One region of the Streptomyces sp. NPDC026246 genome, then DNA from elsewhere that is predicted to be linked to it. Evidence: riboswitches for the same ligand, from Rfam matches in the RefSeq annotation. Region 1 holds a riboswitch; each other region holds the start of a gene.
What was found. A riboswitch is a leader RNA that binds a small molecule or an ion and turns the genes downstream of it on or off. The one in region 1 is predicted to bind cobalamin.
Positions count from the first base shown of each region.

Region 1 (9,761 bases):
GTCGAAGTCGACGGTCTGGGTGCCGCCGAAGGGCCCGAACGCGGTGACCGTGAGCCGGTGCAGCCTCACCGGGCCACCTCCCGCACGGTGTCGTCGGCCCGCACCGCGTCGAACGCGTCGCTCAGCACGCGCTGTTCGTGCGGGTCGGGCCCGGTGCCGCGTACGTGCGCGACGAAGTCCTCGGCGATCTGCTGGTCGCTGCGTCCGGCGAGGCGCCGGGCGTACGACTCCTCGCTCTCCTCCCGCTCGCGGTCGGGGTCGAAGACCAGGCTGAGGGTGTGCGGGAAGCGTTCGGTGAGCCGGGCCATGGGTTCGGCCGGGCGGACCGGGTCGGTGAGCGTCGCCTCCACCCAGGCCGCCTCGTGCCGGGCGAGAGCGGGGTCGGCGAGCAGGTCGTCGAGTGTGCCGCGGATGCGGGCCAGGGGACGCGGCACGGGGCAGTCGACGCGCTCGGCGCCGACCGTGCCGTCGGCGGCCAGGTCGACCAGCCACATGCTCTTGCGGTGGTCGGCCTCGGAGAAGGAGTACGGCAGCGGGGAGCCGGAGTAGCGGATCCGGTCGGTGAGGGTCTGGCAGCCGTGCAGATGCCCGAGGGCCACGTAGTCGACGCCGTCGAAGACCCCGGCGGGCACGGCGGCCACCCCGCCGACGGTGATGTCGCGCTCGCTGTCGCTGGGTTGCCCGCCGGTGACGAAGGCGTGGGCGAGGACGACGGAGCGGGTGCCGGGCGCACGTGCTGCGAGATCGGCGCGGACGCGGTCCATGGCGGCGGCGAGCACGCTCTCGTGCCCGGCCTTCTCCACCCCGAACTCGTCCTTGACCAAGGCCGGTTCGAGGTAGGGCAGTCCGTAGAAGGCGACGTCGCCATGAGCGTCGGCCAGCACCACCGGGGTGCCGGCCGCCGACGGCTCGGTGCGCAGGTGGATGCCGGCCCGGTCGATCAGCCCGGCGGCCACGCCCAGCCGGCGGGCAGAGTCGTGGTTGCCGGAGATCATGACGGTGGGCACACCGAGGGCGGCGAGCCGGTGCAGGGCGTCGTCGAACAGCTCGACCGCGGCGAGCGGCGGCACGGCCCGGTCGTACACGTCCCCCGACACGACCACCGCGTCCACGGCCCGCTCCCGCGCGGTCGCGACGAGGTGCCCGACGAACTCGGCCTGGGCACCGAGCATGTTGACCCGGTGGAAGGAGCGGCCCAGGTGCCAGTCGGACGTGTGCAGGAGTCTCATGATCCCCCGAGACTATCCGCCGGTGCTGACATCACGGGTGCTTACTCCCGTATCGCCCGGCATCAGCAGGCGCGTTGTGACCAGTTAACGCCCGCTTCGTCCCGCTTCCTCAGGCCTCGCCGTACGCCTCGCCGCCCTCTTCGAGGCGGGCCGTGCCGGAGGTCACGTCGGCGAGCCAGGCGCGGAAGGCGTCCAGGTCGGCGTCCGGGAGGGCGATCTCCAGCTCGACCTCCTCGCCGTAGCGGACGTCGCGCACCCCGCGTCCGGTGGTGCGCAGGTCGTTCTCCAGCTTCCCGGCCCGCTGGTGGTCGACGGTGACCGTGGCCAGGCGGTACCGGCGGCGGGTGCGGGTGCCGACGGCGTCCAGGGCTTCGCCGACCGCTCCGCCGTAGGCCCGGATGAGGCCGCCGGCGCCGAGCTTGACGCCACCGAAGTAGCGGGTGACGACGGCGACGACGTAGCGCATGTCGCGGCGCAGGAGCATCTGGAGCATGGGGACGCCGGCGGTGCCGCCGGGCTCGCCGTCGTCGCTCGCCTTCTGCACCGAGGCGTCGGCGCCGATGACGTAGGCCCAGCAGTTGTGGTTGGCGTCGGCGTGCTCCTTGCGGACCGCGGCGATGAACTCCTGGGCCTCCTGCTCGGTGGCCGCCGGGGCGAGGGCGCACAGGAAGCGGGAGCGGTTGACCTCGGTCTCGTGCACGGCCGCGCGGGCGACCGTGCGGTATTCGTCCTGCATCCGGCCAGCCTATGCGTGCGGCCCGCGGTGCTTCCTGTCGCCCCGGGCGACGGTCACCGAGGTGAGCAGCGCCCTCCCGGGGTCGAGGGCGTGCCAGGCCGTGCCGCGCCAGGACAGGACGGCGATCGCCGCGGTCGGGAACTTCGTGCGGACCCGCTCCAGGGTGTCGTCCAGGCCGTCCCCGGCGAGGGCCAGGACCAGTTCCTCCAGTCCGGGGTTGTGCCCGATCAGCAGCAGCGTCTCGACCTCTGCGGACACCTCGTGGATCACGTTCAGCAGGCCCTGGGGTCCGGCGGCGTACAACCGCCGGTCGTGCCGGACGGGAGGTGGTGTGCCCCATTGGGCGGCGGCCAGGTCCCACGTCTCGCGGGCGCGCAGGGCGGAGGAGCACAGCGCGAGGTCGGGGAGGCAGTCCGCCTCGGCCAGGGCACGCCCGGCGGCGGGGGCGTCCCGGCGGCCGCGCGGCGCGAGGGGGCGTTCGTGGTCGGCGGCGTCCACGGGCCAGGCGGACTTGGCGTGCCGCAGCAGCACCAGGCGGCGCAGCGGGCCTCCCCCCGCACGGTCGATCACGAGGAGGATCCCAGGCCGGCGGTGAGGTCGAGGCCGAGGAGGCGGTCGGCGTGGGCGTAGGTCTCGAAGCGGGCACCGTCCGGCACCTCGGGCCCGGTCTCCACCCGGCGCAGTTCGTCCAGCACCGCGGGGAGGCCGAGGTCGTTCTCCCAGGCCTCGCGCAGCCGCCGGCGCACGTCCTCGGGGACCGGGCGCGAGGGGCTGCGGGCCCAGCGGGCGACCGTGTCGCGCCAGCGCGTGAGCGTGGCGGCGGCCTCCTCGACAGCGGCCGGCCCCAGCCGGGCGGGGGTGCCGTGGTGCCGGGTCAGCAGGGCCAGGCGCAGGGCGGCGGGGTCGGGGAGGTCCGCCGGGCCGGGGCCGCTCGCCGGTGCCACCGCGATGCGCGGCCCGTCCGGCGCGCAACCGCCCTCGGCGGCGACATGGACGATCCGGGTGTTGTCGAGGCTCGCGGCGGGGCCGGACTCGAAGGGCCGCATGCCGAGCGCGGCGGCCCCGGCCCGCAGCTTCGGCTGGAACGGCCCGCCGTCGAGCCATGCCGACGCCACGGAGCCCCTGATCTCCAGGGCCCGGACGAGCAGATCGGCCACGAGCAGGACGCGCAGGTCCGTCAGACCGGCGCCGGCGGCGTGCGCCTGGACCAGGGTCGGTCCGCGGTGGGCCGGGGCGGCGTCGGCCTGCTCGCCGGTACGGGCGTCGATGATGCGCAGCACAGGGCGAGCCTAGGCCGGGGGGCGGCGCCGTGCGACGTGTTCCGGACGGCGTTTCGGCCGTCACGGCCCCGGCGGTGTGCGCGGGGCCGGCTCCAGGGTGCCGAGGAACCGGACGTGGGGCCGTCCGCCGGGGCCGTCGTGGCGGACGTCCGCCCGCACCCCGTACACCTCGGCGATCAGGTCCGCCGTGAGCACCTCGGCCGGTGTGCCGCCGGCCACCACGCGCCCCGCGCGCAGCACCACGACCCGGTCGCAGTACATCGCCGCGAGGTTGAGGTCGTGCAGGGCGACGACGGTCGTGACGGGCAGCGCGGTGACGAGGTCGAGCAGGTCGAGCTGGTGGTGGATGTCCAGGTGGTTGGTCGGCTCGTCCAGGAGGAGCTCGCGGGGTTCCTGCGCGAGCGCGCGGGCGATCTGCACCCGTTGCCCTTCCCCGCCCGACAGGGTGTGCCAGGGCTGCGCGGCCCGGTCGGTCAGGCCGGTGCGCTCCAACGCCTCGCGGACCGCCCGCTCGTCGTCCGCCGAGGCGGGCGTCCAGGCCCGGCGGTGCGGGACGCGGCCGAGCCGGACCACGTCCGCGACCGTCAACTCGACCTGGGTGTCCGACTGCTGCGCGACGACGGCCAGACGCCGGGCCACGGCACGGCGGGGCAGGTCCCCCAGGGGGGTGCCGTCGAGGGTGACGACCCCGGCGGTCGGCGCGAGCAGCCCGGCGAGCAGCCGCAGCAGGGTGCTCTTGCCGGAGCCGTTGGGGCCGAGGACGCCGAGGGTGGAACCGGCCTCGGGGGCCAGGCTGACGCCGTCGACGAGAAGGCGCCCGTCGGCCCGCCGGCTCACCCGCTCGGCCCGCAGCCCGGTCTCGCCCACCGCCCGCGTGGCCCGGGCTGCGTTGCCCGCGTCCGGGCCGCCCGTCCCGGCGGGCCCGCCGTGGGCGGGCGCGCCGGGTCCTCCCGTCGCCGCCTCCGTCCCGCTCATCGCACCCTCCGTGTCCGGTACAGCACCGCCACGAACGCCGGCACCCCGACCAGCGACGTCACCACGCCCACCGGGACCTCCTGCGGATCCAGCACCGTCCGGGCGAGGGTGTCGACCCACACCAGGAACACCGCTCCGGCCAGGGCCGTGACCGGCAGCAGCCGGACGTGGCCGGGGCCGGTGAGGGCCCGGGCGGCGTGCGGCAGGACCAGCCCGACGAAGCCGATGGCCCCGGCGGAGCTGACCAGCGCGGCCGTGAGCAGGGCCGTGACGCACAGCAGCACCAGGCGGGTCCGGGCCACGGAGACCCCGAGGGCGGCGGCGGCGTCCTGCCCGAAGGCGAAGGCGTCGAGGGTACGGGCGTACCCGAGGCACACCACCAGGGCGACGGCCAGGGCGGCGAGGCACAGCCGGACGTCGGTCCAGCCCGCGCCGCCGAGCGAGCCGAGCAGCCAGAACAGCACGCCGCGGGTCGTCTCGGCGTCGGCCGAGGTCATGACGACGAACGAGGTCAGCGCGGAGAACAGCTGCATGGCGGCCACGCCCGCGAGGACGACCCGGTCGGTGGTGCCGCCGAGGGTGTGGCTGAGCAGCAGCACCAGGGCGAAGGAGACGAGGGCGCCGAGGAACGCGCCCGCGGACACCGACACGGCGCCTCCGCCGACGCCCAGCACGACGACCGCGACCGCTCCCGTCGAGGCACCCGAGGACACCCCGAGCACGAACGGGTCGGCAAGCGGGTTGCGCAGCAGCGACTGCATCACCACCCCGCACACGGCGAGTCCGGCCCCGCACACGGCGGCGAGGAGGGTGCGCGGCAGCCGCAGCTGCCAGACGATGCCGTCCCGCACGGGCGTCAGCCCGGAGTCCCCGAGGCCGAGGTGGGCGGCCACGACCGACCACACGTCCCCGACGCCGATGTCGGCGGGGCCGATCGTGATGGCCGCGGCGACCGAGACCACGAGGGTCAGGGCTCCGGCCGCGCCCAGCGCGAGCCCGGCGGCGCGGCGAGGGCGGACGCCGGGAGCGGCCGGATCCAGGGCGGTCACTCGGCCAGCCCGAAGCGGCGCAGCCCGGCGGCCACCTGCTCCACTCCCTCGACCGTGCGGATGGTCGGGTTCATGGCCTGCCCGCTGAGCAGCACGTACCGCCGGTGGCGGACGGCGTCCATGGTCCGGGTGACCGGGTTGGACTCCAGGAAGGCGATCTTCTTCGCGGCCGACTCGGCGGTCTGCGACTTCCGGGTCAGGTCGCCGATGACGAGGACGTCCGGGTCGCGGTCGGCGACGGTCTCCCAGTTGATCTGCGGCCACTCGTCATGGGTGTCGTCGAAGACGTTCTTCGCGCCGAGGGCCCGGGTGATGATGCCGGGCGCGCCGCAACAGCCCGCCATGTAGGGCGAGTCGGAGTTGGCGAACCAGTACAGGAGGGTGACCCGGGAGGCGTCGAGGCCCGCGGTGGCCTTGTCCAACCGCCGTTGCAGGGAGGCCACGAGCCGCTCGCCGCGCTCCCGCTCGCCGAACACCGTGGCCAGGTCGCGTACTTCCCGGTAGACGGTGCCGATGCCGAGGGGCTTGTCGCGGGAGCCGTCGCCGCCGGAGCTGTTGTCCTTGCCGGCGCAGTCGGACGGGGAGACGTAGGTGGGGACGCCGAGTTTCTCGAACTGTTCCCGGGTGGCGACGCCGCCCTTGCCGAGGGTGGAGACGAACGAGGCGGCGACGAAGTCGGGGTCGGCGTCCAGGACCCGCTCGAAGGAGGGGTTGTCGTCGGCGAGCCGCGGCACCTCGGCGTTCTCCTTCTCCAGCCCCTTCATCACGGGGTCGGTCCAGGTGGCCGTGCCCGCGAGGCGGTCGGCGAGACCGAGGGAGAGCAGGATCTCGGTGGTGCCCTGGTTGAGGGAGACGGCGTGCCGCGGCGGGGTCTTCACGCGGACCTCGTGACCGCAGTTGCCGAGCGTGACGGCCGTCTTTCCGTCACCGCGGCCGGAGGGTTCGGTGCCGCCGCAACCGGCGAGGAGCAGGGAGCAGACGGCGAGCAGCACGGCCGCGCGGGCGGGTCGGGCGAGGGGCACGGGGAACCAGTCCTCGGTCGTCGAGGGCTCGATCGCGGAGCCCGGTCGTACGGTGCTCCCCCGCCGCGTCTGCCGCGGGGGCCGCCAGCAGGTCTTCGGACTCGGGTTCGTCCGGATCGGGGCGCCTTCCCGGACACGCGGTGCGTCCAGTGGCCGAGGCCCCGCCCGTCCCCCTCACCGCTGCGCGTCAGTTCCGGATTCGCACCGGATTCCCTGACCCACGTACATGGGTTCGACTGGCCTCGGCAAGCTATCACGGGGGTGGGGGGAATCACCGGGCGGCCCGGGTCGTTGACCGGGAACAGTTCTTTTGCGAATTCCGAGGAGGCCACCGGTGTACGGCGACGAGGCAGCGGTCCGCAGGATTCTCACCGGGCTCGGCGACACCTGGGCCGTGGTGGGCCTGTCGTCGAACCGGCAGCGTGCCGCGTACGGCGTGGCCGCGGTGCTCCAGCGCTTCGGCAAGCGCGTGGTGCCGGTGCACCCGAAGGCGGAGACGGTGCACGGCGAGCAGGGGTACGCGAGCCTTGCGGACATCCCCTTCGAGGTGGACGTCGTGGACGTCTTCGTGAACAGCGACCTGGCCGGCGCGGTCGCGGACGAGGCCGTCGCCAAGGGCGCGAAGGGTGTCTGGTTCCAGCTCGGCGTCGTCGACGAGGCGGCGTACGAACGGACCCGTGCGGCGGGTCTGGAGATGGTGATGGACCGCTGCCCGGCCATCGAGATCCCCCTGCTGGGGCGGTGACGAGGGCCGTCGTCCGGCTGCGGGCGGCCGGGGCCTCGGCCGTTCCGCCGGCCGGGGCCGGCCCCCATAATGAGCCGCATGACCGACGCCTCCTCCGGCCCCAAGTCCCTTTCCCCGCAACACTTTCCGGTCGTCGTCGTGGGCGCCGGGCCCGCCGGGCTGACCGTCGGCAACATCCTGCGGGCGGCCTCGGTGGACTGCCTGGTGCTGGAGACGGAGACCCGCGCGTTCATCGAGCGGCGGCCCCGGGCGGGGGTCATCGAGGAAGGGGCCGTGCGGGGCCTGGAGAAGCGGGGTCTGGCGCGGAACCTGCTGGACCGCGCCGAGTTGCACACCGCCTGCGAATTCCGCTTCGGCGGGGAACGCTACCGCTTCCCCTACGGCGAGTTGACGGGTGCTCACCACTTCGTCTATCCGCAGCCGCTGCTGGTGACGGACCTGGTGCGCGAGTACGCCGACGTCCGCGCCGGCCGGATCCGCTTCGGCGTCCGGGACGTCCGCGTCCACGACGCCGACACCGGCCACCCGTCGGTGTCCTACCTCTGCCCCGACAGCGGTGAACGGGTCGTCGTGCACTGCGACTTCATCGCCGGATGCGACGGGGCGCGCGGCGCGACCCGGGCCGCACTGCCTCCGGACCGGGTGCGGGTCGCCCGGCACGACTACGGCATCGGCTGGCTGGCCCTGCTGGCCGAGGCCCCGCCGTCCGCGGACTGCGTCCTGTTCGGCTGTCACGAGCGCGGCTTCGCCGGCCAGATGCCCCGCAGTCCCGAGGTCACCCGCTACTACCTCCAGTGCCCGCCCGGCGACGATCCCGGGAACTGGCCGCACGAGCGGGTCTGGGCGGAGCTGCGGGAGCGGCTCGGGGCGTCCGGCGTCCCGCCGCTGACGGAGGGACCGCTGATCGAGAAGCGCGTGCTGGACATGCACGACCACGTGGTCGAGCCGGTGACGTTCGGGCGGCTCCACCTCGCCGGGGACGCCGCCCATCTCGTCGCCCCGATCGCGGCCAAGGGCATGAACCTCGCCCTGCACGACGCCTTCCTGCTCGGGGACGCGCTGGCCGCCCGGCTCACCACGGGCGACGACAGCGGCCTGGCGGGCTACGCGGCGGCGAGTGCGCGGCGGGTGTGGGACTACCAGGAGTTCTCGCAGTGGCTGTCCGAGGTGTTCCACGGCACCGCGGCGGGCGACCCGTTCCGTGCGGGCACCACGCTCGCCCGGCTGCGCCGGCTGTTCACCTCGCCGGTGGCGGCCGCCGCGTTCGCCGAGCAGTACCTGGGCACGGCAGCCCGCTACTGAACGGGAGCCCCGAGGCCCTCCACGACCACCGCGCCCGGCAGTTCGGCGAAGGCCTTGCCCGGGACCAGCAGCTTGCCGCGGCGCCGGCCACTGCCGACCAGGACGTAGGGCAGGTCGACCACGGCCGCGTCCACCAGGACGGGCCAGTCGGCGGGCAGCCCGATCGGGGTGATGCCGCCGTACTCCATGCCGGTCTCGCCGGTCGCCGTGTCCGTCGCGGCGAACGAGGCCTTGCGGGCGCCCAGTCGGCGGCGGACCACGCCGTTGACGTCGACCCGGGTGGTGGACAGCACGACGCACGCGGCGAGCGTGGTCTCCCCACCGCGCTTGCCCGCGACGACCACGCAGTTCGCGGAGCGCTCCAGCAGGTCCTGCCCGTAGTGCTCCACGAAGGTCGCGGTGTCGGCCCAGGCGGGGTCGGTCTCGACGTAGACGATCTGGTCGGCGGGGACGCTGCCCCGCCAGTGGCGTACGGCGTCGGCGACGGGGGTGGTCAGCTCGTCGAGGCAGGCGGGGGCGGGCCGGGCGTCGTCGAAGTGTCCGAGGGGTGCGCGCATGGCCGCACGCTAACAACACCGGACGGACCGCCGCCCGGGCGTCTCAGGAGACGGGCGGCACCGAGACGGCCATGACCATCTCCATCGGCACGTCCCCGGTGTTGCCGTACGTGTGGGGGACGCCGGCCTCGAAGTGGACGCTGGCGCCGGCGGGCACCCGGTGCTCGGCCCCGTCGACGGTGAGGGTCAGCTCTCCGGCCGTGACGTGCAGCAGTTCGGTGGTGCCGGCCGGGTGCGGGTCGGAGGGGCTGCTCTCCCCGGGCATCAGCCTCCAGTCCCACATCTCCAGCGGCCCGGGGGCCTCGGTGCCGGCGAGCAGCCGGTTGTAGCTGCCGGCGTCCGTGTGCCACAGCCGGACGGCCTGCTCGGCGGGGACGACGCGGACGTTCGGGCCCTGCTCGTAGTCGAGGAGGGTGGTGATGCTGACGCCGAGCGCGTCACCGATCTTCACGACGGTGCCCAGGCTGGGGTTGGTGCGGGCCTGCTCGATCTGGATGAGCATGCCGCGGCTGACTCCCGCGCGGGCGGCGAGCACGTCCAGCGTGAAGCCGCGCACCGCGCGCCAGTGCTTGACGCTGCGCGCCAGGGACTGGGTCAGCAGGTCGAGGTCCGACACGTTCCGTCCAATATTCTGTATGACATAGTGCAGCGTGCTGCACTATGGTGTGGTTGACCTGATCGTTCACTGAACTGTACTGCGAGGCATCCGTTCCATGACAGCGCTCTTCGCCCTGGCCACCAGCCTGCTCTGGGGCCTGGCCGACTTCGGCGGCGGACTGCTGACCCGCCGCACGCCCGCGCTCACCGTGGTCGTGGTCTCGCAGTCGATCGCGGTCGTCGTCCTGGGCGCGGTCGTCGTCGCCACG
Region 1 is NZ_JBVHPJ010000004.1:494,807-504,567, forward strand. It holds gene ACZ4M5_RS14200 (AAA family ATPase) at 1-69, opposite strand, end outside; gene ACZ4M5_RS14205 (exonuclease SbcCD subunit D) at 66-1,229, opposite strand; gene ACZ4M5_RS14210 (YigZ family protein) at 1,339-1,965, opposite strand; gene ACZ4M5_RS14215 (SixA phosphatase family protein) at 1,975-2,535, opposite strand; gene ACZ4M5_RS14220 (hypothetical protein) at 2,532-3,245, opposite strand; gene ACZ4M5_RS14225 (ABC transporter ATP-binding protein) at 3,306-4,220, opposite strand; gene ACZ4M5_RS14230 (FecCD family ABC transporter permease) at 4,217-5,269, opposite strand; gene ACZ4M5_RS14235 (ABC transporter substrate-binding protein) at 5,266-6,291, opposite strand; cobalamin riboswitch at 6,361-6,547, opposite strand; gene ACZ4M5_RS14240 (CoA-binding protein) at 6,626-7,036, shown strand; gene ACZ4M5_RS14245 (4-hydroxybenzoate 3-monooxygenase) at 7,115-8,338, shown strand; gene ACZ4M5_RS14250 (YbaK/EbsC family protein) at 8,332-8,895, opposite strand; gene ACZ4M5_RS14255 (XRE family transcriptional regulator) at 8,939-9,511, opposite strand; gene ACZ4M5_RS14260 (EamA family transporter) at 9,609-9,761, shown strand, end outside.

Region 2 (9,761 bases), on a different contig from region 1:
AGTACGTCAGCGCGTCCCGGGTCGGCTCCCGGTCCGACGGGGTCGCCAGGGTGATGAGCACGTCCTGCGCGTCGATGACCAGATGGCACACCAGATCCCGCACCAGCCAGCCCGTGCAGCCGGACGGACGCCCGAAGTCCTCGTCGTCGAGGGCGGCGACCGCCCCGCGCAGCGCCGTCCAGGACGGTGAGAAGAGATCCACCCCGAGAACGTAGTGCGGTCCGGCGGGGAGGGACAAGCGCCTTTCGGGGCAGTCGAATCGGGGACGAGGCGGTCGCGGAGGCGCGTTGCCGCGATCCCCTCACGCACGAGGCACGTTCCGGCACCGCGAGACCCACCCGGACGGGATCGGTGAGCCACGGCCGTCATGGAACCCCCAGCACCTACCGGCCGCGGCCGACGAGGACGCCCGCCACCCGGCCGACTCCGCCCCGGCCGGAGGAACGACCCGCCTCGCCCGTGTCAGAGCCGATCCCGTGCGACCTGCTGCACCACGCCCCGTTCGGCGGCTCGTTCCACTGCGCGACCCTCGACGTCCGCCGCCGCGGCCCCTTGCAGTCCTACGTCGACTGAACCGGCGAGCCCTCCGGCACGGCACCCGCCCGTCCGGCGACCAGGGCCGCGAGCTCCTCCGGCGTGCGGGGGCAGGGCTCCGAACCGGTCACCAGGCCGTGGGCGCGCAGCAGTTGCGCGGCCGCGGCGCCCCACGGCAGCCGCAGTCCCGCCGCGTGCAGCAGGTCGGTGCGCGCCAGGGCCACCGGGGCCGGCCCGGTGCGCACGCCGGACGGGGTGAGCAGCGCCGCGTCGTCGGCCCAGCGCAGGGCGAGGTCGACGTCGTGGGTGGCCATCACCACGGTGGTGCCGTTCGCGCGGAGTCCGTCCAGGGTGGTGAGCAGCCGTTCCTGGCCCTCCGGGTCGAGTCCGGCCGTCGGCTCGTCCAGGATCAGCACACGCGGGCGCATGGCGACGGCGCCCGCGATGGCGGTCCGTTTGCGCTGGCCGTAGGACAGCAGGTGCGTGGGCCGGTCGGCCAGGGCGGTGATGTCCAGGGCCGCCAGCGCCTCCGCCACCCGCTCGCGCACCTGCCCGTCCGGCAGACCGAGGTTCAGCGGCCCGAACGACACGTCCTGCTCCACGGAGGCCGCGAACAGCTGGTCGTCCGGGTCCTGCACCACGAGCTGCACCGTCGTCCGCAACCGGGTCAGCCCCTTGCGGTCGTACGTCACCACCCGCCCGTCGAGCGACAACGCGCCCTGACGCGGGCGCAGTCCCCCGCTCAGCAGCCGCATCAACGTCGTCTTGCCGCTGCCGTTGCGGCCGAGCAGGGCGAGTGCACGGCCCTCCGTGATGGTGAAGTCCAGACCGCTGAGCACGGCCGGGCCGTCCTCGTAGGCGAAGGACGCGCCCCGCAGGGCGACGAGGGCGGGCTCGCTCACAGCGGCGGCCTTTCCAGGAGGAAGGTGGCGGCGGCCAGCGCCGCGAGCAGCAGGCAACTGACGGCCGTGAAACGGAGGGAGACGCGCGCTTCGGGGACCAGGACGCGCAGCGTGCCGTCGTAGCCCCGCCCGGCCAGGCCGGCCTGGAGGCGGGAGGCCCGGTCGAAGGCCCGCACGAACGCCGTGGCACCGAGACCGGCCAGGGACCGCCACTCGGCGCGGCGGCCGGTGTGACCGAGCCTGGCCGCCTGCGCCTGCCGGATGCGGCGCACGGAGTCCAGCAGCAGGAAGCTCATCCGGTACGTCACCAGCGCCACGTCCACCACGGGAGCCGGGACCCCCGCGCGCACCAGGCGCGGCAGCAGGTCGGACAGGGGCGTGGTGAAGGCGAACAGCAGTACGCCGAGCGAGGCCGCGGAGGTGCGCAGCATCAACTCCCCGGCCCGCGCCGGACCGTCGGCGGCGAGGGAGACGAACCCGCCCGGCCCGCCGACCTGCACCAGCAGGGTCAGCGCGCCGGTCGCGCAGAAGCCCAGCGGCACCCGGTAGGCCCGCCACAGGCGCCGCCCGGGCACACCGGCCGGACCGAGCAGGACCACGACCGCGGTGACGAGCACCAGGGCCGCGCCCGGCCAGGGCGGCAGGCAGACGGCCAGCACGGTCAGACCCAGCCCGAGCACGGCCTTGTCCACGGGGTGACGGTGGCGCCAGCGGCTGCTGTGCGCCGCCGCGTCGATCGGCAGCACCCGGACTCAGTCCTTCGCGGTGACGGACTCTCCGGCGGCCGGGGGAGCGGCCGCCGCCTCCCGCTCCAGCGCCCGCTGCTCGCCCTGCCGGCGTCCGCGGCGCAGACCGAAGTAGTAGGCCAGGACACCGGCGCCGAGCGCGGCCTGCAGGGAGAACAGGGCCGACTCGATCTCCCCGGACGGCGGTTCGTACAGCGGGGAGAACCACGGCTCGTAGTCGGGCTCGATCTCGGTGATCGCCGTCTCGGCCTCACCGTCGGCGCCCGCGAAGGGCTCCTCCTTGTGGTCGCCGAGGCCGAGCACGAGCGGCAGCACGGCGAGCGCCGCCACGACGAACAGCAGCAGCAGATTGATCTTCGTATTCCGGCTCATCGGGCCACCGCCTCGGTCTCGTCACGCGTCTGCCGGGCGGTGAGCAGCACGCCGAGCCGGGTCAGCTCGCCCTTGCTGGACTGCACCAGCAGCCGCATCACGAGGACCGTCAGCAGTCCCTCGCTCACCGCGAGCGGGATCTGGGTGACCGCGAAGATGGAGCCGAACTTGCCGAGCGCGCCCAGGAAACCGCTGCCCGGGTCGGGGAAGGCGAGCGCCAGCTGCACGCTGGTGACGCAGTAGGTGGACAGGTCGGCGACGAACGCGCCGCAGAACACCGTCACCATCAGCGGCACGTCCAACCGCCGCAGCAGCTTGTACACGGCGTACCCGGCCCAGGGCCCGACGATCGCCATGGAGAAGACGTTGGCGCCCAGCGTGGTCAGACCGCCGTGGGCGAGCAGCAGCGCCTGGAACAGCAGGGTGATGGTGCCGAGCACGGCCATGACGGGCGGCCGGAACAGGATGGCCCCCAGGCCCGTGCCGGTCGGGTGGGAGCAACTGCCCGTGACGGACGGCAGTTTCAGCGCGGACAGGACGAACGTGAAGGCGCCGGAGGCGCCGAGGAGCAGCGTGCTCTCCGGGTGCTCGCGCACCTCACGGGTGAGTGACCGGACCCCGTGGACGACGAACGGCGCCGACGCGACGCCCCAGGCGACCGCGTGCGCCGGAGGAAGGAAACCCTCGGCTATGTGCATGGCTCAGCAGACCCTCTCCAGCACCTCGTGGATGGTTGACGCGCCTTGGCCGGTCTCCTGGCTGACGGGTACCACCGCCCGGACTCCGCCTTCCCGGGTCACAAGGACCCAGTGGCTGCCCGCGAGGGCCGGAGCCGGACTTCCCGATTCACAGTGGCGAGGGCCGCACCGGCATCACACCGGATTTCCCGTTCACCAAGGCCAGGTGACAATAAGGCCCGGATCAGGACGAGCACAACCCGCACCCGGGGGGCGCGCGAGGGGCGCCCCCTCGCACACCGGCGCACCTGGGGCTCCGCCGAGGGAACGCCTGGAGGGTTCAGTCGTCGCCCTCGTCCCCGCCGTCCTCGCCCTCACCGTCCCCTTGCGGCCCGGGCAGTTGCTCCTGCTCCGGCTGCTCCGCCTCCGCCGGTGGCTCGGCGCCCGCGTCCGGTGGGGCTGCGGTGCCCGCGGCAGTCGGAGAGGCGGGAACCTGCTCGGCCGGCGCCGTGCCGGGCGGGGTGACATCGGCCACCGTCCCGGTGGCCGGCGTGGCGGCGGCCGGGCCGGAGTCCGGCCGCGATCCGGACGCCGAGCCGGAACCCGTCCCGGCGGCGGGGGTGCTCGCGGTGGGCGAGGGGCCCGGGTCGGTGCCCTCCGTGGCGGTGTCGTCCGGCGAGAACCACTGCATGCCGATGAGCATCGCGGCGACGAACAGCGCCGCGGCCGCGACCGCGGCGACGGCCTTGGAACGGTTTCCGCTCCCGCCGCCGCGCCGCCCGCCGCGCCCGGGACGCCCCGCCTGCGCCGCGCGGGCCGCGCTGCGGGACCCGGGTGCCGCGGGCAGCGCGTACGTGGTCGGGCTGCTCGTCTCCGCGCCCTGATAGGTGCCGTGAGCGGCCGGCGCGGGCCGGGGCCGGGGCCGTACGGGCGATGACATCTCCGGCAGCGGCTCGGGCAGCCCCCGCCAGGCGCCGCCCGCGAACCACTCGGCCGCCTGCTGCGCGGTGGGCCGGTCCTCGGGCTGCTTGGCCAGCAGGCCCAGCAGGTAGTTCTCGAACGCCGGCGGCAGACCGGAGACGCCCAGCTCGCGGGGCGGCACCGGAACGGCGTCGAGGTGCTGGTGGAGCAGGGCGACGGCGCTGTCCGCCTCGAACGGGGGGCGGCCGCTGAGGAGCTGGTAGAGCACGCAGCCCAGCGAGTACATGTCCGAGGCGGGGCCGGCGGGTTTGCCCAGGGCGCGCTCGGGGGCGAGGTACATCCCCGTACCGACGATCTGGCCGGTGGCGGTGAGCGCGGCGCCGGGGTCGTCGAGGAAGCGCGCGATGCCGAAGTCGCCGATCTTCAGGGTGCCGCGGGCGTCGAGCAGCAGGTTGGCGGGCTTCACGTCCCGGTGCACGATGCCCTGGGCGTGCGCGGCGGCGAGGCCGGCGGAGGCCTGTGCCGCCAGGACGGCCACGCGCTCGGCGGGCAGCGCGCCCGACGTGGCGAGCACCTGGGAGAGACTGTCGCCGTCGACCAGCTCCATCACCAGGTAGAGCCGGTTGTCGAACTCGCCGAAGTCCAGCACGCCGACCACGTGGGGGTGGTTCAGGCGCCCGGCGGTCTGGGCCTCCAGCCGGAACCGCGAGGTCGCCGTGGCGTCGGTGTCCTGGGGCAGCAGCAGCTTGACGGCCACCGCTCTGGCGAGCGTCTCGTCGTACGCGCGCCAGACCTCTCCCATTCCACCGCGCCCGATCTCCACATCCAGCCGGTAGCGGCCCGCTAGCAGCACTCGTCCTCGTCTCACGCTCAGGGGAAGGTCCGTCGCCGCAGGCCGAACTCCCCGCGCATGCGCGGGGATTGCTGAGGGCTGCCGCAGCCGCCCCAGGATACTGGCGCCGCGCGCCCCCGCGGTCCCCCGGCGGCGGGCCCCCTCCACGACGGGGCGGACGGCCCGCCCCGCGCGACCCGCAGAGCCCTGCAGGGCGGGCCGGGCCGGTCCGCCCCACGGCCCGGGCCGCGGCGCCGCGGCGGAAGCCCGCCGCGATCGGCGGCAGCCCGGCGGCCGGAGACCGGCGCAGGCCGAACCGGTCGCCCGGCCCACGGGTCACCGGGGGGGGGGGGCGGGTGCGCGAAGTGTGGTGGCCCCGTCCCGACGGCCCCGGACAGGGAGCAGGCCGCGTGGCCCGTTCAGTCCTCCGACGGTGCGAGCAGTACGAACTCCGCCCCGGCAGGGTCCAGGCAGACGGCCAGCCTGCCGACGCCCTCCATGTTCTGCGGTCCCATCTGCACCTCGCCGCCCTTCTCCGTGACGCGGGCCGCCGCGGCGTCGCAGTCCTCGACCGCGAAGACCGGGTGCCAGTACGGCCGTCCGTCCGTCAGCGTCAGGTCCTGCGCACCCAACTCCATCAGCCCGCCGTGCATCCGGTCCTCCGGCAGGCCCGCCGGCGTGATGAGGGTGTACGTGCCGGCGCCGCCGGGCAGCGGCATGTCGCTGAACTGCCAGTCGAACAGGCCGCCGTAGAACTCCCTGGCCGCCGCCGCGTCGGTCGTGAACAGTTCGACCCAGGACAGCGAGCCCGGCTCGTCCACCAGATCCAGGCCGGCGGTCGTCCCCGGCTGCCAGACGGCGAACTGGCCGCCCAGAGGGTCGCTGTACTGGGCCATGCGGCCCCACTCGTCGAGGTCCATCGGCTCGACCCGGACGGTACCGCCCGCCTGCCGCACGGCCTCGGTCGTGGCGTCCGCGTCGGGCACGCTGTAGTACAGCATCCACGCCGGGCGCGCGCCCTCCTCGGTCAGCTTGCCGAGGCCGCCGACGACCTTGCCGTCCTTCTTGAACATCCCGCCCTCGATGTTGTCGCCGTTCTCGCCGTTCTCGCTCTCGCCCATGGACTCGTACTCCCACCCGAGCACGGCGCTGTAGAAGGACGCGGCGGCCCGGACGTCCGGAGCTCCGAGGTCGAGCCAGCAGGGGGAGCCGGGGGCGTACTCCGTGGTGATCATGGCGGTGCTTCCCTTCAGCGAGTCGTGGGCCCAGCGTGACACCGGGCACCCGGCGGCGCGCGCCGCCGCTCTCCACTCGGGGGACGCCGGGGCCGGGCGGGGAGCCGCCGCGAGCGGTGCGAAGGGGCCGGGGTGTTTCAGTGGACGGACAGACCGCCGTCCACGAACACCGACTGGCCGGTGACGTACGCGGAGGCCTGGCTCGCCAGGAAGACGGCCGCGCCCGCGAAGTCCCCGGGCAGACCGTTGCGCCCGATCATGGTGCGGGCGGCCAGGGTCGCCACGGCCTCGGTGTCGGACTGCAGGCGGGCGTTGAGGGGCGTCATGACGAAGCCCGGCACGAGCAGATTGCAGGTGACGCCGCGCGGCGACCACGCCTCGGCCTGGGAGCGGGCCAGCGCCTCCAGACCGCCCTTGGAGGCGCCGTAGGCCCCGCTCTGGACGAACGCGCGATGTGCCTGCTGGGAGCTGATGTGGATGATCCGCCCGTAACCGCGCTCCGCCATGCCGGGGCCGAAACGCTGCCCCAGCAGAAAGGGGGCCTCGAGGTTGACGGCCATCGTGGCGTCCCAGACGTCCTCGGTGAGCTCGTCCATGGGCGGACGCAGGTTGATCCCCGCGCTGTTGACGAGGATGTCGGGTTCGCCGAACACCTCGACCGCGCCGTCCGCGGCGGCCCGCACGCCCGCGCGGGTGCTCAGATCCGCTGCGACCCAGGCGGCCCGGCAGCCGAGGTCCGTCAACTCCGCGACTGTAGCGGCGAGTTCACCCTTCCTCCGTGCCACGATCACGACGCTCGCCCCGGCGCGGGCCAGGGCCACGGCGATGGCCCGCCCGATGCCGGAACTGCCGCCGGTGACCAGCGCGACGCGGCCCTCCAGGGAGAACAGTTCGGCGAGGTAGGCGGGTGGCGTCGGGGTGCTCTGCGTCGGCTGGTTCGTCATGCCGCCCCACTTTAAGCGGGAGGCGGGGTGGTGCCGGACGCGGGCCAGATACCCCTCGGGGGTATATAGTCGTCGCATGGACCGCATCGTTCACGACTCCGATGGCCATGACCCCGGCAAGCACGGTCACGAGGGGGGCGACTCCGGGCGGCGTCCGCACGGGTCCGCCTCCTGGGGCACGGCGGTGAAGGCGACGCTGCACTGCCTGGCCGGATGCGCGCTGGGCGAGATCCTCGGCATGGTGATCGGCACGGCACTGGGGTGGGGCAACGTGCCCACCATGGTCCTGGCGATCGCCCTCGCCTTCCTCTTCGGCTACTCCTTCACCCTGGTCGCCGTGGTGCGCGCCGGTCTCGGTCTCAGGGCCGCCGTCCGGGTCGCCCTGGCCGCGGACACGGTGTCCATCGCCGTGATGGAGCTGGTCGACAACGCGATCATCGCCCTCACGCCCGGTGCGCTGGACGCCCACCTGGCGGACACGCTGTTCTGGACCGCCCTCCTGGGCGGCTTCGCGGTGGCCTTCCTGATCACCACGCCGGTGAACAAGTGGATGATCGGCCGCGGTCTGGGTCACGCGGTGGCCCACGCGCACCACTGACGGGCGCGGGCGCTGGCGCGGGAAGCGCGGGTGGGGGCGGTCGGGCGGAGGGCATCCGCTCCCTCGTCGTGGCCTGGATCACATGGCGGGGATTGAGTGCCCGGGCCGGGTGTTCCGCGTACCCATGGGTGCAGAACGGGGGCCGGATGCGAGGATGAGGCGCCATGACAGCTGGGTGGTGCGTCCGCACGGTACGGGCCGCGGTGTTCGCGGCCGTCTGTGTGGTGCTCGCCGCCCTCGGCCACGTCATGATGTCCGGCGACCATGTGCCGCCGTGGGTGCTGGCGGCCGGCTGGGCCGTCACCGGCGCGGCCGGCTGGGCGCTGGCGGGCCGTGAACGCGGGCCGGGGGTGGTCGTCGCCGTCGCGGTCGCCGTGCAGACCGCCCTGCACTCGGCGTTCTCCCTCGCCCCGCAGGGGGCCCGGGAGGCGGCCGGGGGAGCGCACCCCGCAGGCGCCCACCCCATGCCCATGGGCATGCACATGAACATGGGCGCCGGCATGGACGCGGGTGCGGGTGCGGACGCGAGCGGGATGCGCCACGGCACGGGAGCCATGGGCCACGCCGCGCACGGCCCCGGCGACGACTCGTCCCTCGGGATGCTCGCCGCCCATCTCCTCGCCGCCCTGCTCTGCGGCCTGTGGCTGGCCCACGGGGAACGGGCCTTCTTCCGTCTGCTGCGCGCCGTGGGCGCCCGGCTCTCCGCTCCGCTGCGGCTCCTGTTCGCCCGGCCCGCGCCGCCGCCCCCGCCGGTGCGTGTACGCCGCCGGTCCTCGGATCGCCGGCCGCGGCTGCTCCTTCTCGTCCACGCGATCACCTCCCGAGGGCCACCCGTGGGGGCCGCTGCCGCCTGACGGCAGCCGGTGCGGTTCCGGGGCGGCCCTTCGCGCCGCTCCGGCCGCGGTTCCGTGCCCGTACCTCGTGCGCTCCGGCCGGCCCTCACGGCCGCCGGGGTGCCGTACGGGCGCGCCGCATCCCCACTCACCGGACCACGCGCCCGTGCGTTCACCGCCGGCGCGGTGTGCCCGCGCGCGGCCGTGGTCCCGGAATTCCGAGAAGGACACCAGGTGATCACTCCTGCCCTGCCCCGTGACGGATCGGCCTGCGCCGACGCGTCGATAACCGCCTGGGCGCTGGCCGCCCGCGCCGGCGACTCCGCCGCAGTCGAGCACTTCGTCCGGGCCCTGCACCGCGACGTCATCCGGTACGTCGCGCACCTGTGCGCCGACCCGCAGGCGGTGGACGATCTCACGCAGGACACGTTCCTGCGGGCGCTCGGCAGCCTGCACCGGTTCGAGGGCCGCTCCTCGGCGCGCGCCTGGCTGCTGGCCATCGCCCGGCGCGCGGTCGCCGACAGCATCCGGTCGGGGGCCGTGCGTCCCCGCCGGGCCGATCTGCCGGACTGGGAGCTGGCGGCCGAACTCGCCCAGCCGCGCGGCCTGCCCGGCTTCGACGACGGTGTGGTGCTGCGGGAACTGCTGGACGGGCTGCCCGAGGAGCGGCGCGAGGCGTTCGTCCTCACGCAGGTGCTGGGACTGCCGTACGCGGAGGCCGCCGCGCTGAGCCGCTGCCCGATCGGCACGGTCCGCTCCCGGGTGGCCCGCGCGCGGGCCACGCTCGTGGCCCTGCTCGCCGAGACGGAGGCGGCGGCGCCGCCCTCCGAGCCCGCCCTGGCCGCCTGACGGCGACGGCGCCACCGGTGCCCGCCGGCCGTCCGGCGGGCACCACCGCGCCCCGACGGTCTGGACGCCCTATCCAAGACCTGGACTGCTCGTCTAAGGTGGGTGGTGTGGGAAGCCTGAGAGGAGCCGGGATGGGCCGCGCGCTGGACGCCGAACGGGACGCGATCCTCGCGGCGATGACACCCGTCGTGGACGGCATCGCCGCGACCTTCGGCCCGGTCTGCGAAGTGGTGCTGCACGACTACCGCGACCCGGAGAGGTCGGTGGTCGCCGTGGCCGGTTCGGTGACCGGGCGGCGGATGGGCGGGGCGATGAGCG
Region 2 is NZ_JBVHPJ010000001.1:835,200-844,960, forward strand. It holds gene ACZ4M5_RS03605 (maleylpyruvate isomerase N-terminal domain-containing protein) at 1-202, opposite strand, end outside; gene ACZ4M5_RS03610 (energy-coupling factor ABC transporter ATP-binding protein) at 561-1,436, opposite strand; gene cbiQ (cobalt ECF transporter T component CbiQ) at 1,433-2,182, opposite strand; gene ACZ4M5_RS03620 (energy-coupling factor ABC transporter substrate-binding protein) at 2,189-2,554, opposite strand; gene ACZ4M5_RS03625 (energy-coupling factor ABC transporter permease) at 2,551-3,252, opposite strand; cobalamin riboswitch at 3,283-3,467, opposite strand; gene ACZ4M5_RS03630 (serine/threonine-protein kinase) at 3,572-5,020, opposite strand; gene ACZ4M5_RS03635 (VOC family protein) at 5,404-6,219, opposite strand; gene ACZ4M5_RS03640 (SDR family NAD(P)-dependent oxidoreductase) at 6,357-7,163, opposite strand; gene ACZ4M5_RS03645 (DUF4396 domain-containing protein) at 7,240-7,761, shown strand; gene ACZ4M5_RS03650 (hypothetical protein) at 7,926-8,615, shown strand; gene ACZ4M5_RS03655 (sigma-70 family RNA polymerase sigma factor) at 8,829-9,443, shown strand; gene ACZ4M5_RS03660 (helix-turn-helix transcriptional regulator) at 9,575-9,761, shown strand, end outside.
Region 2: another riboswitch for cobalamin. It lies ahead of ACZ4M5_RS03625 (energy-coupling factor ABC transporter permease); the one in region 1 lies ahead of ACZ4M5_RS14235 (ABC transporter substrate-binding protein).

Region 3 (9,761 bases), on a different contig from region 1:
GGCACCCGGCGCGTGTTCGCCGAGCGGGAAGCGGCCAGCCACCTGGTGCAGGCCTGCTCCTACCAGCCGCTCTCGGTGCACGTGGCGGCCGCCCGGCTGGACGCCCGGCCGTCGTGGACGATCGAACAGATCCTGGCCCAGCTCGACGACGACCTGCGCCAGCCGGTCGTCATGCACGAGGACTGCAAAATCGTCGACAGGCCGTTCCGCGAGGCCCAGGCGCGCATGGACACCCGCCACCGCGACGCCTTCCACCTCGCCGCCGTTCCCGACTGCGGCCGGCTGGACGCCGCCATGGCCGCGGCGGTGCTCGACCTGCCGGTCGACGAGGCCACCGCCGTCATGGAAGCCCTCGTGGACGCTCATGTGGTGGAGACCGGTGAGAACGGCGACTACCACTACCTCGGGCTCGTCAAGGCGTTCGCCCGGCGCCAGGCCCTCAACGGGCTGGGACACGAGCACGGCCAGCAGGCGCTGCACCGGCTGCTGCGCCACTGCCTGACCGGCCGGAACACCGTCGGCGAAGAGGACCTGCGCGCGCTGCTGGAACAGATCACCGATCTTCCGGACGCTCTCGCGGAGATGGTGACGCTCTCGCTGCCCTGACCGCGGCCCCGGCCCGTGCGCGAAACGGCCCGTCGACGCGCCGTCGACGCCACGTCGACACGCGTTCGATGCAATGCACGCATGCTCGATTCACTCACGCGCGCCGGTCTGGCAGCGCACATCACCGGGCCCGTCCTCGGGCCGGAGGACGAGGGGTTCGCCGCCGAGTGCGCGCCTTTCAACCTCGCCGTGACCCACCGCCCCTGTGTCGTGGTCGGGGCCGCGAACAGTACCGACGTGCAGGTCGCCGTCCGTTTCGCTGCGCAGCGGCGTCTGCCGGTCGCCGTCATGGCCACCGGCCACCAGGCGACACTCCCGGCCGACGACGCGGTTCTGATCACCACTCACCGCATGGCGCAGGTGAGCGTCGACCCCGAGACCCGCACGGCCCGCGTGGCGGCGGGAGCCCGCTGGCAGCAGGTGATCGACGCGGCGACCCCGCTGGGCCTCGCCCCGCTCAACGGCTCCTCACCGCTCGTGGGAGTCGTCGGTTACACCCTCGGCGGGGGCCTGAGCCCCACCATGGGCCGCGCTCACGGATGGGCGGCCGACCACGTCACCTCCCTGGAGGTCGTGACGGCCGACGGCGGGTTGCGCTTCGTCGACGCCGCGTCGGAACCCGACCTGTTCTGGGCACTGCGCGGCGGCAAGAGCAACTTCGGTGTCGTCACCGCCATGGAGTTCGCCCTCTTCCCCGTGCAGGAGCTGTGGGCGGGCGGACTCTTCTTCGACGGTGCCGACGCAGCAGCCGTCCTGCACGCCTACGCCGAGGTCACGGCCGGGGCCCCGGACGAGTTGAGCTCCTCGATCGCCCTGCTGCGCCTGCCGGCCCTGCCCGGCGTGCCCGCCTTCCTCGCCGACCGCTTCGCCGTGCACGTGCGCCTCTCCCACCTCGGCCCGGCAGCCGAGGCCACCCGGCTGGTCGCGCCGCTGCGGGCGGCCGCACCTGTCCTCGCGGACACCCTGGGCCCCCTGCCGTACGCGTCCTTCGCCCAGATCCACAACGACCCGGTGGATCCGGCGCCGTTCATGGAACGCACCGCGATGCTGCACTCACTGACCGCCGAGACCGTCGAGGAGATCCTGACCGCGGCGGGCCCGACGGCCGACTGCCTGGTGCACTTCGTCGAGTTGCGGCACCTCGGCGGCGCTCTGGCCCGCACCGCTGACAACGCTGTCGGGCACCGGGACGCCCGGTTCGCCCTCTGGGTCGTGGGCGTCGGGGCACCCGACGCCTTCACCGCGATGAATACCTACGCCGATGGGCTGATGCAGCGGATGCGCCCCTGGTCCACCGGCGGCCGCTACCTCAACTTCATGGCCGCCCAGGACACCGGCGTGTCCGACGTGAGCGCGGCCTACGACGAGGCCGACTACCACCGGCTGCGCAGCGTCAAGAGGCGCTTCGACCCGGACAACCTCTTCCGCCTGAACCACAACATCCCCCCCGAGGAACGCCCGATGGCCGACGACCGACTGCAGCTTCTCACCGACCACGCCGCGATCGCCGACGCACTGCACCGCTACACGGCCGGACTCGACCACGGCGACGCCGATCTGCTGGCCTTGTCACTGACCGAGGACGCCACGGTCGACCTGACACCGGCCACGAGCAAGATCGGCCTCGACTTCCCGGTGCTCAAGCCGCGTGACGCCGTCGTGGGAGCCCTCGTCCCGGCAGTCGGCCCGCTCGACACCAGCCACGTGATCAGCAACGTCCGCGCCGACGTGCGCGGCGACACCGCCCACGTGAACTGCTACGCCATGGCTCAGCACTACCTGCCGGGGGAAGGCCCCAAGCCGGACCGGACCCGCCACGCGCTGATGATGAACCGCTACGACGCGGACCTGATCCGCGACGGAGGCACCTGGCGCATCAGCCGGCTGACGATCGACAACGCCTGGTTCGAGGGCGACGAGACCGTCCTGCTGCCCGGCGACTGATCCCGGGGCGAACGGTCACGACCGGGTGGTGCCCCCCAGCCGCAGGGCGCCACCCGGTGCCGCCGGTCCTGCCACCGCTGTCTCCGACGCGGCCGCCCAGCCCGTTCCACGGGACCGCCACCGGCGGCCGACCACACCCGTGCCCTCGATACCCGCACTCCAGCATCCTCTTAGGAGCGTTCCGCGTGTCCACCACCCCCGACGAACCCCGTCCCCCTCGGCACTCACCCCTCGACAGCGTCCAGACCCGACTCGGAGCGCTCCTGCGGGACCTCCGCCACGGCGCGTGGCAGCCGACCCCCGTCGAGCACCGTCTGGCGGAGCTTCTCGCGCAGTCGGCCGCCGGTACCGGGTCGCTCAGCGCGGTCGGCGTCCGGGCCGCGCTGTGGGAGGGCTCGATGGCGGCCGTCCACGAGAACGGCGGACGCTTCGTCACCCTGCTGGCCGACCTGCTGCCGGTGATCGGGCAACCCGGCGCGGCCGCGCTGCACACCGCCGGCCTCGCACTCGACCTCGTCGAGTCCGTCACCCGGGCGGCACCGCGGCGACGAGCCGCGCTCCCGGCGCGAGCCTGCCCCGGTCCGAGCGGGGAGGGGAGCGACCGGCGCGAGGACTCACCGCCTCGTCGCCAGGACGGAAGACGCCTGCGCGTGGACGCGGCACGCAATCACGCCCGGCTGCTGGACGCCGCGGCACGCATTGCGCGGGAGCGCGGGCTGAAGCACCTCACCATGGAGGCGGTCGCCACCACGGCGGGTGTCGGCAAGGGCACCGTCTTCCGGCGGTTCGGCGACCGCGCAGGCCTGTTGCAGGCCCTGCTGCAGCGCTCCGAGGACGCATTCCGGGCCGCTCACCTCAGCGGTCCGGAACAAGCGGACTGCCGCGGCACGGCGATCGAGCAGCTTCGCGCCTTCGGGGTGGCCGCGATACGGCGCTACGCCCGGGAGATGGAGCTGCAGCTGGCCGCCGAGCCCTCCCCCGACCGGCGCTTCCGGCGCCCCTCTCGCCGCATGTACCACGAGCGGATCAGCATTCTGCTGGGCCTGGCCGCACCGGACGCGGACGCCGAACTGCTCGGCCACGCGCTGCTGGGCTATCTGGAGCCCGCCCTCCTGTGGCACCTGAGCGACCAGTGCGACGTACCGATGCGACGGCTGGAGGACGGCTGGCTCGAACTGGTCTCCCGGCTCACCCGGGAACCCCATGGAGGGCAGCACGCGACGGAAGGCGGCCTGCCCGGGCACGGTTCCCGGCCGGACGGTCCGGCGCAGGGGGACGCCCCGCGCCGTCCCGCACGCCCCGCTCAGTCCTCCGGGTAGCGGCGCGGCGTCCAGGTGATCTCCTCGCCGTCGCCCCGGCGCACCACGCGGGTCTGGGTGGAGCCGACCAGCAGGATCGTGCGCATGTCGACCTGCTCCGGGACGAGTTCGCCGAGCCGGACGACGCGGACCTGCTCGCCGGGGCCGCCGACGTCCCGGGCCACGACCACCGGCGTCTGCGCGTCCCGGTACTCCAGCAGCAGGTCGCGTGCCTTGCCCACCTGCCAGGTGCGGCTGCGCGAGCCCGGGTTGTACAGGGCCAGCACCAGATCCGCCGAGGCCGCCGCGCGCAGCCGCTCGGCGATGACCTCCCACGGCTTGAGCCGGTCGGACAGGGAGATCGTGGCGTAGTCGTGGCCGAGCGGCGCCCCGGCCCGGGCCGCGGCGGCGTTCGCCGCGGTCACCCCGGGCAGCACCCGCACCGGCACGTCCGCGTACTCCTTCTGCGACGCGACCTCCAGCACCGCCGTCGCCATCGCGAAGACCCCCGGGTCGCCACCGGAGACCACGGCCACCCGCCGCCCCCGCTGCGCGAGCTGCAGCGCGAACTCGGCGCGCTCGGACTCGACCCGGTTGTCGGAGCCGTGCCGCCGCTGCCCGGCCCGCACCGGCACCCGGTCGAGATAGGTGGTGTAGCCGACGAGGTCGTCGGCGGCGGCGAGCGCACCCCGCGACTCCGGCGTCAGCCACAGCGGCCCGGCCGGCCCGGTGCCCACCACCACGACCTCGCCCCGCTCCCGCGCGACGGGCTCGGCGTCCACCTGGCTCGGCAGCACCGCGACCGAGAAGTACGGCACCGACTCCGGGTCGACGTCGGCCAGTTCGGCCAGCCGCTCCCCACCCATGGTGGCCCGCTCGACGTACCGCGTCTGCTCCAGCCGTCCCGAACTCTCCAGCGCGCGGCGGACCTTGGGGAAGGTGCGGCCGAGCTTCATCACGACCGCCACGTCCGTCGCGGCGAGCCGGGCGGTCAGCTCGTCCTCGGGCAGCGTGCCCGGCAGGATCGTCAGCACCTCCTCGCCCTCGGCCAGCGGCGTGCCCAGCCGGGCCGCGGCGGCGGACACCGAGGTGACACCGGGGATCACCTCGGTGTCGTAACGGTCCACGAGCCGCTTGTGCATGTGCATGTAGGAGCCGTAGAACAGCGGGTCGCCCTCCGCGAGGACCGCGACCGTGCGCCCGGCGTCGAGATGGGCCGCGAGCCGCTCGGACGCCTCCGCGTAGAAGTCGTCCATGGCGCCCTGGTAGCCGCCCGGATGGTCGGTCGTCTCGGTGGTGACCGGGTAGACCAGCTTCTCCTCGATGTGGTCGGCCCGGATGTGCTTCGCCGCGATCGAGCGGGCGATGGACCGCCCGTGCCGGGCGCTGTGATACGCGATCACGTCCGCCCCGGCGATGACCTCGACGGCCCGTACGGTCATCAGGGACGGGTCACCGGGGCCGAGCCCCACCCCGTACAGCTTCCCGCTCACTCTTCCTCACTCGCGATCGCGTTGAGCGCGGCGGCGGCGATGGCGCTGCCTCCGCGACGGCCCCGGACGACCAGGTGCTCCAGGCCGGACGGGTGTGCGGCCAGGGCGTCCTTGGACTCGGCGGCCCCGATGAACCCGACCGGGACACCGATGACCGCGGCGGGCCGGGGCGCCCCCGCGTCGATCATCTCCAGCAGCCGGAACAGCGCGGTGGGCGCGTTGCCCACGGCGACGACCGAGCCCTCCAGCCGGTCCCGCCACAGCTCCATCGCGGCGGCGCTGCGCGTCGTGCCGAGCCGCGCGGCCAGGTCGGGGACCGACGGGTCGGACAGGGTGCACAGCACCTCGTTGCCGGCGGGCAGCCGCTTGCGGGTCACCCCGCTGGCCACCATCTGCACGTCGCAGAGGATCGGCGCCCCGGCGCGCAGCGCCTCCCGGGCCCGGGCCACCACCGCAGGCGAGTAGGCCAGGTCCCGCACCAGGTCGACCATGCCGCAGGCGTGGATCATCCGGACCGCGACCTGGCTGACGTCGGCGGGCAGTCCCGCGAGGTCCGACTCCGCGCGGATGGTGGCGAAGGACTGGCGGTAGATGGCCGCCCCGTCCTTCTCGTAGTCGTACGTGGTCACGGTGGTGTTCTCGCTGCTCTCGGTCGTCGGCATACGGCTCATGGGGTGATCGCCGCCAGTGCGGTGGCGAGGTGGGACGGGTCGTCCAGGGAGGCGGTGCGCGCCGGCCGGCCGGGGGCGACGGCGGACAGCTCGTAGCCGCCGCCGGGCGCGGCCACCACGTCGATCCGGCCGTCCGGCGGGTGCCCGCACCGGCGTTCGCAGCCCGACCAGTACAGGGGGAGGGCGGACCGGCCGGCTGCGGCCAGCGTCTGCGCGGCGTCGGCCCGTACGTCCGCCCGGGACTTGGCGCACCCGGGCCGGCCGATGCACGCGCCCACGCGCAGCCAGGGCGAGCCGGGCTCGGTGACCAGACCGGTGCCCGCCAGGCGGGACAGCGCGGCGGCCGCGTCGCCCGGTCCGGGGGTGGGCACGACCACACCCCGCCACGGCGTGAGCCGCAGCTCCCCGGCGGCGGCCTCCGTCAACTCCCGCCACTGCGCGGCCGTGAGACGGCCGAGCGGGACGTGCACGGACACGGCGGACCCGACGACCCCCGGCGGCGGCCCCGCGCCCTCGGCGGCCTCCCGGACCCCGTCCCGGACCCCGATGCCCGCCCCGGCCAGCCGGTCGCGGACCGCACGCAGCAACCCGCCCCGCCCGCCGGGCAGTTCGTCCACCCGCCACACCCGGGCCCCGCTCTCGCGCACGACCTCGGCGAAGGCCTCCGCCGCGAGCAGCGCGGCGCGCGCCGCGTCGTCCCCGGACACGTACAGCACGTCGTCGCCCGAACCCGGCGCGAGCAGCGCCCCGTCGCCGGGCACCGCCCGCACGGTCACGTCGGCGCCCAGCCCGGCCACGTCCCCGCGCCCGTCGTCCAGGGCGAACAGGAAGCGGCCCGACAGCGCGGTCGCGGACGCGCTCGCGCACAGCGCCGCGTCCAGCTCCGTCAGCCAGGGCCGCACGTCCCGCAGGCCCCGCCCGTCCAGTCCCGACAGCGGTGAGGCGACGACGTTGCGCACCCGCTCGTGCGCGTGGGACGGCAGCAGCCCGGCCGCGTCCAGCAGCCCGGCCAGCTCCGCGCCGCACGCCTCCCGCAGGCCCCGCAGCTGCACGTTGCCGCGCGAGGTGAGGTGCAACTCCCCGTCGCCCAGCCGTCCGGCCGCCTCCGCCAGGGCCCCGGCCTGCGCGACGGTGAGCACCCCGCCGGGCACCCGGACCCGGGCCAGCGCCCCGTCGTCCGCGTCGTGCAGCCGCAGCGTCCCCGGGCATGCGTCACCGCGGGCCCGTGAGGCCGCTGTGGCCTGGGGCGATGGACGAGGGGCAGCCGTGGACATGGCGGCGAGCATACCGACCATCACACCGGCTGTACGCTCTGCCCTTTTCCCCCGCCCCTTACTATGCTCGTCGGCGGATCATCAGGTCCGTCACCACCGCCACCACGGCGACCAGGGGAGGAAGCCCGGTGTGAATCCGGCGCGGTCCCGCCACTGTGAACCCGGCCACAACCCGGGCAAGTCAGGAACTCCCTTCTTCCGGCTCCCCCCTCCGCAGGAGCCGGGACCCCACACCACCACCCGGGGCGCGGACACCCCGAGGAAGGCCGACGCCGCATGATCCTCCTGCTGTCGACGTCCGACACCGACCTGCTCAGCGCCCGAGCGGCGAACGGCCCGGTGCCCTACCGCTTCGCCAACCCCGCCCGGCTGCCCCTGGAGGACCTGCCCGGCCTCCTCGACGGCGTCGACCTGGTCGTCGTCCGCCTCCTCGGCGGCGTCCGCGCCTGGCAGGACGGCCTCGACCTGCTCCTGGCCGACGGCCGCCCGGTGGTCGTCCTCACCGGCGAACAGGCCCCGGACGCCCAGCTGATGGCCGCCTCCACGGTCCCCGTCGGCATCGCCGCCGAGGCGCACGCCTACCTCGCGCACGGCGGCCCGGCCAACCTGGAGCAGCTCGCCCGCTTCCTGTCCGACACGGTCCTGCTCACCGGCCACGGCTTCGAGGCCCCGGCGGCCGCGCCCACCTGGGGCCCGCTGGAGCGCGAGGCCCGCGCCACCGACGGTCCGGCCGTCGCCGTGCTCTACTACCGCGCCCACCACATGAGCGGCAACACCGCGTTCGTCGGCGCCCTGTGCGAGGCGATCGAGGACGCGGGCGGCCGGGCCCTGCCGCTGTACGTGGCGTCCCTGCGGGCGCCCGAGCCCGAACTGGTCGACGCGCTGCGCTCCGCCGACGCCATCGTCACCACCGTCCTCGCCGCCGGCGGCACCAAGCCGGCCGCCGCCTCCGCGGGCGGGGACGACGAGTCCTGGGACGCGGGCGCGCTCGCCGCCCTGGACGTGCCGATCCTGCAGGCCCTGTGCCTGACCGGCTCGCGCGCCGCCTGGGAGGAGAACGACGAGGGCGTCTCCCCGCTCGACGCGGCCACCCAGATCGCCGTCCCCGAGTTCGACGGCCGCCTCATCACCGTCCCGTTCTCCTTCAAGGAGATCGACGCCGACGGCCTGCCCGCCTACGTGCCCGACCCGGAGCGCGCGGCCCGCGTCGCCGGCATCGCCGTACGCCACGCCCGGCTGCGGCACATCCCGGCCGCGGACAAGCGCCTGGCGCTGGTGCTGTCCGCCTACCCGACCAAGCACTCCCGCATCGGCAACGCGGTCGGCCTGGACACCCCCGCCAGCGCGGTCGCGCTGCTGCGCCGGCTGCGGGCGGAGGGCTACGACTTCGGCGACGCCGACATCCCCGGCCTGGTCTCCGGCGACGGCGACGAGCTGATCCGCGCGCTCATCGAGGCCGGGGGCCACGACCAGGAGTGGCTCACCGAGGAACAGCTCGCCCGCAACCCGGTGCGCATCCCCGCCGCCGACTACCGCCGCTGGTTCGCCACGCTGCCCGAGGAGCTGCGCACGGCGGTCGAGGAGCACTGGGGCCCGGCGCCCGGCGAGATGTTCGTCGACCGCAGCAGCAACCCCGAGGGCGACATCGTCCTGGCCGCGCTGCGGTTCGGGAACCTGCTCGTCCTCATCCAGCCCCCGCGCGGCTTCGGCGAGAACCCCATCGCCATCTACCACGACCCGGACCTGCCGCCCTCGCACCACTACCTCGCCGCCTACCGCTGGATCGCGGCCCGCGCCGAGGACGGCGGCTTCGGCGCCGACGCGATGATCCACCTCGGCAAGCACGGCAACCTGGAGTGGCTGCCCGGCAAGAACGCCGGCCTGTCCGCCGCCTGCGGCCCCGACGCGGCCCTCGGCGACCTCCCGCTGATCTACCCGTTCCTGGTCAACGACCCGGGCGAGGGCACCCAGGCCAAGCGCCGCGTGCACGCCACCCTCGTCGACCACCTCGTGCCGCCCATGGCCCGCGCCGACTCCTACGGCGACATCGCCCGCCTGGAGCAACTCCTCGACGAGTACGCCCAGATCTCCGCCATGGACCCGGCCAAGCTCCCCGCGATCCGCGCCCAGATCTGGACCCTCATCCAGGCCGCCCGCCTCGACCACGACCTCGGCCTGGAGGACCGCCCGGACGACGACGGCTTCGACGACTTCCTGCTGCACGTCGACGGCTGGCTGTGCGAGGTCAAGGACGCCCAGATCCGCGACGGCCTGCACGTGCTGGGCAACCCGCCCGCCGGAGCCGACCGCGTCAACCTCGTCCTGGCCATTCTGCGCGCCCGCCAGATCTGGGGCGGCACCACCGCCCTGCCCGGTCTGCGCGAGGCCCTCGGCCTGGACGAGTCCGCCGCGACCCGCACCACCGCCGACCAGGCGGAGGAGCAGGCCCGCGCCCTGGTCCAGGCGATGGAGGAC
Region 3 is NZ_JBVHPJ010000008.1:293,039-302,799, reverse strand. It holds gene ACZ4M5_RS21945 (AfsR/SARP family transcriptional regulator) at 1-606, shown strand, start outside; gene ACZ4M5_RS21940 (nuclear transport factor 2 family protein) at 688-2,550, shown strand; gene ACZ4M5_RS21935 (TetR/AcrR family transcriptional regulator) at 2,736-3,869, shown strand; gene ACZ4M5_RS21930 (precorrin-2 C(20)-methyltransferase) at 3,854-5,341, opposite strand; gene ACZ4M5_RS21925 (precorrin-8X methylmutase) at 5,338-6,012, opposite strand; gene cobG (precorrin-3B synthase) at 6,009-7,298, opposite strand; cobalamin riboswitch at 7,363-7,497, shown strand; gene cobN (cobaltochelatase subunit CobN) at 7,563-9,761, shown strand, end outside.
Region 3: another riboswitch for cobalamin. It lies ahead of cobN (cobaltochelatase subunit CobN); the one in region 1 lies ahead of ACZ4M5_RS14235 (ABC transporter substrate-binding protein).